DNA from 2 places in the Micromonospora sp. L5 genome. Region 2 is predicted to be linked to the other one. Evidence: riboswitches for the same ligand, from Rfam matches in the RefSeq annotation. Region 2 holds a riboswitch; the other holds the start of a gene.
What was found. A riboswitch is a leader RNA that binds a small molecule or an ion and turns the genes downstream of it on or off. The one in region 2 is predicted to bind glycine.
Positions count from the first base shown of each region.

Region 1: linked by a shared signal. The riboswitch ahead of gcvT (glycine cleavage system aminomethyltransferase GcvT) and the one ahead of gcvP (aminomethyl-transferring glycine dehydrogenase) in region 2 are both predicted to bind glycine.

Region 1 covers NC_014815.1:4,640,893-4,644,263, reverse strand. The annotation lists gene gcvH (glycine cleavage system protein GcvH) at 1-62, opposite strand, end outside; gene gcvT (glycine cleavage system aminomethyltransferase GcvT) at 95-1,222, opposite strand; glycine riboswitch at 1,361-1,450, opposite strand; gene ML5_RS21740 (LysR family transcriptional regulator) at 1,556-2,518, opposite strand; gene ML5_RS21735 (collagenase) at 2,627-3,371, opposite strand, start outside.
Region 2 covers NC_014815.1:5,600,998-5,604,368, reverse strand. The annotation lists gene gcvP (aminomethyl-transferring glycine dehydrogenase) at 1-1,247, opposite strand, end outside; glycine riboswitch at 1,321-1,411, opposite strand; gene ML5_RS25805 (NAD-dependent protein deacetylase) at 1,469-2,311, opposite strand; gene ML5_RS25800 (NAD(P)H-binding protein) at 2,400-3,056, shown strand; gene ML5_RS25795 (DivIVA domain-containing protein) at 3,106-3,371, opposite strand, start outside.

The sequences.
Region 1 (3,371 bases), 960 kb from region 2:
TGAACCGAGTCGTTGACCCACTCGTGGTTGAGGCTGTACTTCAGGTGTTCCGGTACGTTCATGACGCTGAACCCTCGCAAGGAATGGCCGCGGATCACCGCGGACGACGGTAGAACGGAAGAGGGACGATCTCGACCGGCTCGGTGGCCCCCCTGATCTGCACGGCCAGCCGGATGCTGTCGCTGGTGCCAGCACGGATGCTGGCCATCGCGATCGGCCGTTTGAATGTGGGTGAAGGGGTGCCGCTTGTGATGAGGCCGACCGGATCAGCACCATGGCCGTCGTCGGTCAGCGTCACCACCTGCTGGCCCGCTCGGGGAATTCTCTGCCCGGACGCGACGAGGCCGACGAGCCGACGGGTAACGCCGCTCTTGTGGGCCTCGGCCAGCGCGGCTCGTCCGACGAAGTCGCCTGGTTTGACGAAGGACACCACCCGCCCCAGCCCGGCATCGAACGGGGTGACGTCACGGCCGATCTCTGCGCCGTACAACGGCATTCCAGCCTCGATGCGGAGGGTGTCGCGGCACGCCAGCCCTGTGGGCGTCAAGCCGTGACGCCGACCGGCCACAAGCGCTGCTTCCCACGTGCGCACCGCGTCTTCGGCGTGTACGAGCAGTTCGAAGCCGTCTTCGCCGGTGTAGCCGGTACGAGCGACGACGGCTGGACGACCGTCGATGTCCAGTAGCGCTGCGGTGTAGTAGCGGAGCCGGGTGAGTCCCGTACCGGTCAGGGCTTCCACGATGGGGGCGGCGCGCGGCCCCTGCACCGCGATGATCGCCCGCTCGTTCGTGCGGTCGGCGGCCCAGGCCGCGTAGTCCGCACAACGGGTCCTGATGGCCGCATGTACGACGCGTGTGTTGATGGCGTTGACGACCAGCAGGTACCGGTTCGATGCGAGGCGATAGGCAACGAGGTCGTCCAGCACCCCGCCGGCGGCGTCGCAGAGCATGGTGTAGCGCGCGCCACCGATCGGTACGGCAGACAGGTGCCCGACCAGAGCGTAGTTCAGTGCTGTCGGGGCCTCCGGCCCCGATACCTCGAGCTGCCCCATGTGGCTGAGGTCGAAGAGGCCGGCCTGTTCGCGTACGGCGCGGTGCTCAGCGAGCTCGCTTCCGTAGCGAAGGGGCATCCGCCAGCCGCTGAAGTCGGTGAATCGAGCTCCGTGTTCTATATGTGATGCATGCAGAGGTGAGCGGAGCAGAGCCGCAGGGTCCTGGTACACGGGGGCGCTCCTCGTCCCGACGCACGCGGCGTCGAACGGTCGGTTGCCTCCCGCTCTGTCATTGACCTGAGAGCTTCACCGCTGCGTCAGCGGCTTGCACCGTGGGTGAGACGACGGTCGTCTGCTTTCCAGAGTCACCTCGCCTGCACGGTAATGGGGCCTGAGAGTTTCTTGGGAGTTTGCTCCTTCGGCGCTCCGAATGAACGGAGTCTCTCCCGTGCAGGTTCGAATGGTGTCTATGTAGTTGTGGGCCATTCGCAGGTTAGGTGACGGCACATACCGCGTCAACATCATCCTGCCCATAGCTGATGCCTATATATCGCCGTCGGATCGCTACGACGCTGCGGGATGGGCGTGGGGATTGGCCCGCCACCATCGGGCGAAGGCAGCGTTGTCGTTGACGTGATCCAGGTAGGCCCGGGTGATGGCCTGGAACAAAGCGCTGCTCTGTGCAGAGGTCAGCGCATCGCGCCGCCAGACGACCATCAGCCTGGCCAGCAACTGCGGCTCCCCGCGCAGCGGCAGCACCCGAGTCCCGGCGGCCGGGGCCCAGGTCGGGTCGACCAGCCGGACACCGTCTCCGGCGGCCACCAGTGGGTGCGCGGCGCCACTCGGCGCTTCGTACCGGATCTTCGGCTCGAAACCTGCGGCGCGGCAGGCCCGTCGCAGCGAGGCGAGTGAGCCGTCGTCCGGCCCCGGCGGACACACCCACGATTCGTTTCTCAGGTCGGCCAGCCGCACCTGCTCGTGGTGGGACTGCGGGTGGGAGGCGGACATGGCGACGAAGATCGGGTAACGGGGGATCAGTGGCCGGCTGGTGAGCGTGGGACCGATCGGCAGCTCGAAGCCCTCAAGGATGCCCAGCAACGCGGCATCCAACTGGCCTCGGGTGAGCGCCTCCACCAACAGTCGCGAGGACGGCTCTATCTGCAGCGCGATCTCCGGATCCGGGAACGCTTCCGCGACGTGGCGTACGAGGCTGCCCGCGCAGGCGATGTGGACGGTGCCGAGTCGGAGCAAACCTGGAATGGGGTGCCGGTCGCCGAAGTCCTCGACGAGCGCGTCGACCTCGGCCAGCACGACGCGGGCGCGCTGGAGCACCTGCTTGCCGAGTTCGGTCGGTTGCATACCGGTACGGCTTCGGACGAACAGCGGCCCACCGACCGTCTTCTCGATCCGATGCACCTGGGCCGTCAGCGCGGGCTGTGACAGGCCCAGGCGGGCGGCGGCGCCGGTCACGCTTCCGGCCTCGGCGATGGCACTGATCGCCCGCAGGTGGCGCACATCGATGCCCATGACCGAGATTATGCACGCGGCCGCAGGCGGCGCGGCGGCCACAGGCCAGGCGGGCGCGCCGCCCGGCAACTCCCGCCGGGCGGCGCACTCATACCCATCACATGTGGTTCAGTAGCGCGTGCTCACCGTGGTGCCAGAGCAGGCGGTCTTCCCGTAGAGGCTGATGTAGTGGTAGCCGGCGGCCGGGCTGGGGATGGCCAGCGACTCGGTGTTGCCGGCCCCGGCGGAGGAGCGGGTGGCGTTGCTGGTGGTGGCCCAGCTCGACGGACTGTAGTAGAGATCGCAGTTGCCCGTGCCGCCGGCCACGGCAATGGTGAGGGTGCTGACGCCGGCGGGCAGGTAGATGTACAGGTAGTCGTAGTTGCCCGCGGTCGCGGAGCGTCCACTGCGCTGGCAGTTGCGGTCGAGGGTACGCGTGTCAGTGCCGCTGCATTCCGGCACGGTGGTGCCGCCACCCGTCGTGACCGAGATCGTCTGGGACGATCTCGCGGTCGCCCCCTGGTTGTCGGTGACCGCCAGCGAGACGGTGTAGGTGCCGGCCGCAGCGTAGGTCTTGCTGGGGTTGACGGCCGACGAGGTGCTCCCGTCCCCGAAGGCCCACTGCCGGGAGGCGATGCTGCCGTCGGCGTCCGAGGACCGGTCGGTGAAGGTGGCGGTGAGCCCACTGGTCGCCACGGTGAACGAGGCGGACGGCGGCTGGTTGGTCGGGGGCGGCGTGGTGCTCCCGCCGCAATCCCCTGCCGCGCAGCGCGTCAGCCAGGCGTCGAAGTCGGCGTCGTAGCGTGAGCCGATGGTGCTGGTGAGGTACGTGCGGGCGGCGTTGAATGCCCCCGATCGGTAGTATCCGAGCACT
Region 2 (3,371 bases):
CAGGAGACGCCGACCCGGTCGGCGTCGACCAGCCGCAGGTTCACGTTGCGCGCCGCGGCGGCGGCGACCACCTCGGCGGCCCGGCCCGGCACGGTCGCGGTGACAGTGTCGAAGAACGCGACGTCCGCGACCTGGACGCCCCCGGCGCGCAGCCCGGCCGCGAGCCGCGCCGCCGCCTCGTGGGTACGCCGGGCGATGGCGCGCAGCCCGTCCGGGCCGTGATAGACGGCGTACATGCCGGCCATCACCGCGAGGAGCACCTGGGCGGTGCAGATGTTGCTGGTCGCCTTCTCCCGGCGGATGTGCTGCTCACGGGTCTGCAACGCCAGCCGGTACGCCGGATTGCCGTCGGCGTCGCGGGACACCCCGACGAGGCGGCCGGGCAGCATCCGCTCCAGGCCCGAACGCACCGCCAGGTAACCGGCGTGCGGCCCACCGAAGCCCATCGGTACGCCGAACCGCTGGGTGGTGCCGGCGGCGATGTCGGCGCCGATCTCGCCCGGCGGGCGCAGCAGCGTCAACGCCAGCAGATCCGCGGCGACCGTCACCAGCGCGCCCACGCCGTGCGCCGCGTCGACCAGCGCCCGGTGGTCGCGGACCGCACCGGAGGCGCCCGGGTACTGCAGGTGCAGGCCGAAGAACTCCGCCGGCAGCCCGTCACGCTCGACGTCGACCACGCGCACCTCGATGCCGAGCGGCTCGGCGCGGCTGGCGATCACCGCGACGGTCTGCGGCAACGCGTCGGCGTCGACCACGTACACCGGGCTCTTGCTCTTGGACGCGCGGCGGGCGAGCGTCATCGCCTCGGCCGCGGCGGTGCCCTCGTCGAGCATCGACGCGTTCGCGGTGGCCAGGGCGGTCAGGTCGGTGACCATGGTCTGGAAGTTCAGCAGCGCCTCCAGCCGGCCCTGGCTGATCTCCGGCTGGTACGGCGTGTACGCGGTGTACCAGGCGGGGTTCTCCAGCACGTTGCGGCGGATCACCGCCGGGGTGTGCGTGCCGTGGTAACCCAGGCCGATCATGGACACGGCGACGGTGTTGCGCGACGCGAGGGCGCGCAGCTCGGCGACAGCCTCCCGCTCACTGGCCGGGGCGGGCAGGTCCAGGGTGCCGTGCCAGCGGATCACCTCGGGGATCGCGGCGTCCATCAGCTCGTCGACGGAGCCGTAACCGACGGTGTCCAGCATCCGGCGTTCGTCGTCGCGGCCGGGGCCGATGTGCCGGTCGGCGAACTGCTCTGCGGTCATGCGCTGCGCTCCTTGGTGGGGCGAGGTCGACGGGTCGGCCTCCCCCTGAGTCGCGCTGACGCGCTCCACAGCGCCTGCCCACGTGGTCCTTTTGCCTGAGAGGTTCCGGGGAGAATCTGCCCCTTCGGCGCCGTCGGATCGACGGTCTCTCCCACGTGGGTGGTACCGGCACTTCCCACGCTACCAGCGGGCGTGTTTCCGGCTCATGTCCCGGGGGTTGATCACACCGGCGCCGGCGCCGCCGCCACCCGGTCGGCCAGCGCGCACAGCGTGGCGCCCAGCGGCGCGTCCAGGCGCAGCGCCGCGTACCCGTCGCCGCGGGTGACGCCCTGGTTGACGATCGCCACCGGGATGCCGTGGCGGGCCGCCCGCAGCACGAACCGCCGCCCCGACATCACCGTCAACGACGACCCGAGCACCAGCAGCGCCCGGGCCCGCTCGACGAGCGCGAAACAGTCCGCGACGCGGGGCGCGGGAACCGTCTCGCCGAAGAACACCACGTCCGGTTTCAGCATGCCGGTGCCGCAGACCCCGCAGTCGACGGTGCGGAACCCGGTCACCGCCTCGTCGGGCAGGTCCACGTCGCCGTCGGGGTTGACGCGCGCCACCCGCGCGTCGAAGCCCGGGTTCGCCTCGGACAGCCGCCGGTGCAGCTCGTCGCGGCCGGTGGCGTTGCCGCAGTCCAGGCACGTCACCTCGTCGAGGCGGCCGTGCAGCTCGATCACGCCGGTGGCGCCGGCGGCGGTGTGCAGCCCGTCGACGTTCTGGGTGATGATCCCGCCGAGCAGCCCGGCGTCCTGCAGCCGGGCCACCGCCCGGTGCCCGTCGTTGGGCGCCGCCCGGGCGATGGTCTGCCAGCCCAGGTGGCTGCGCGCCCAGTACCGCCGCCGGGCCAGCGGATCCCGGGTGAACTCCTGGTACGTCATCGGGGTGTGCCGGCGCGCCGCGCCACTGGGCCCCCGGTAGTCCGGGATGCCCGACTCGGTGGACAGGCCCGCGCCGCTGAGCACCACCACGTCACCGGCGGCCACCAGCCGCGTCAACTCCTCGAACGCCTCACTCACCCGTCCATGCTCCCTCGCCGGACCCCGCACCTCCCACCCGTACGGCGGTCGCGCGGCGGGGTGCGGCCAGGCGGGCTAGGTTGAGCCCATGCGCGTCGTCATCGCCGGAGGGCACGGAAAGATCGCCAAACTGCTGGAGCGGGAACTGGCCGGACGCGGAGACACCGCGCTCGGACTGATCCGCAACCCCGACCACGCCGCCGCGCTGCGCGCCGCCGGCGCCGAACCGGTCGTGTGTGACCTGGAACACACCGACGTCGACACCCTCGCCGCCCACCTGGCCGGCGCCGACGCGGTCGTGTTCGCCGCCGGCGCCGGACCCGGCAGCGGCGCCGCCCGCAAGGACACCGTCGACCGCGGCGCCGCCGTGCTGCTCGCCGACGCCGCCGTACGAGCCGGGGTACGCCGCTACCTGCTGGTCTCCTCCATGGGCGTGGACGCCGCCCCCGCCGAGGGCACCGACGACGTGTGGGCGGCGTACCTGCGGGCCAAGAAAGCCGCCGAGGACGACGTCGCCGCGCGGGACCTCGACGTGACGGTGCTGCGGCCCGGCCGCCTCACCGACGACGAACCCGCAGGCCGCATCACCCTGGCCCGGCACGTCGAAGCCGGCGCGATCAGCCGCGCCGACGTGGCCCGGGTGCTGCTCGCCCTGCTGTACGCCCCGGCCACCGCCGGGCACACCCTGGAACTCGTCGGCGGAGACACCCCCATCGCCGACGCGATCGCAGCCGTCGCCGCCTGACACCCGCCGGCGCGTCCCGGCCCGCCGTGAACACGGGCCGGGACGCCGCTCAACGCTGGTGCCGCGACAACGCCGGCTGCGGCGTGCCCCCGCCGCCCTGCGGCAACTCCCGGGCGATCCGCTCCATCGTGCGCGACAACTGCTCACTGCCGTCGTCGAGGTGCCGGGCCGCCGCCTGCATGTGCGAGATCATCATCTCGCCGAAGATCCGCAGCGCCTCACGCGTCGCCACCGAGTCGTCGAAGCCGCTCCCGGCGGTACTGCGGTACTCCGTCACCGCCCGCTCGGCCTCCCGCTTCGCCTCCTCCGCCGCCG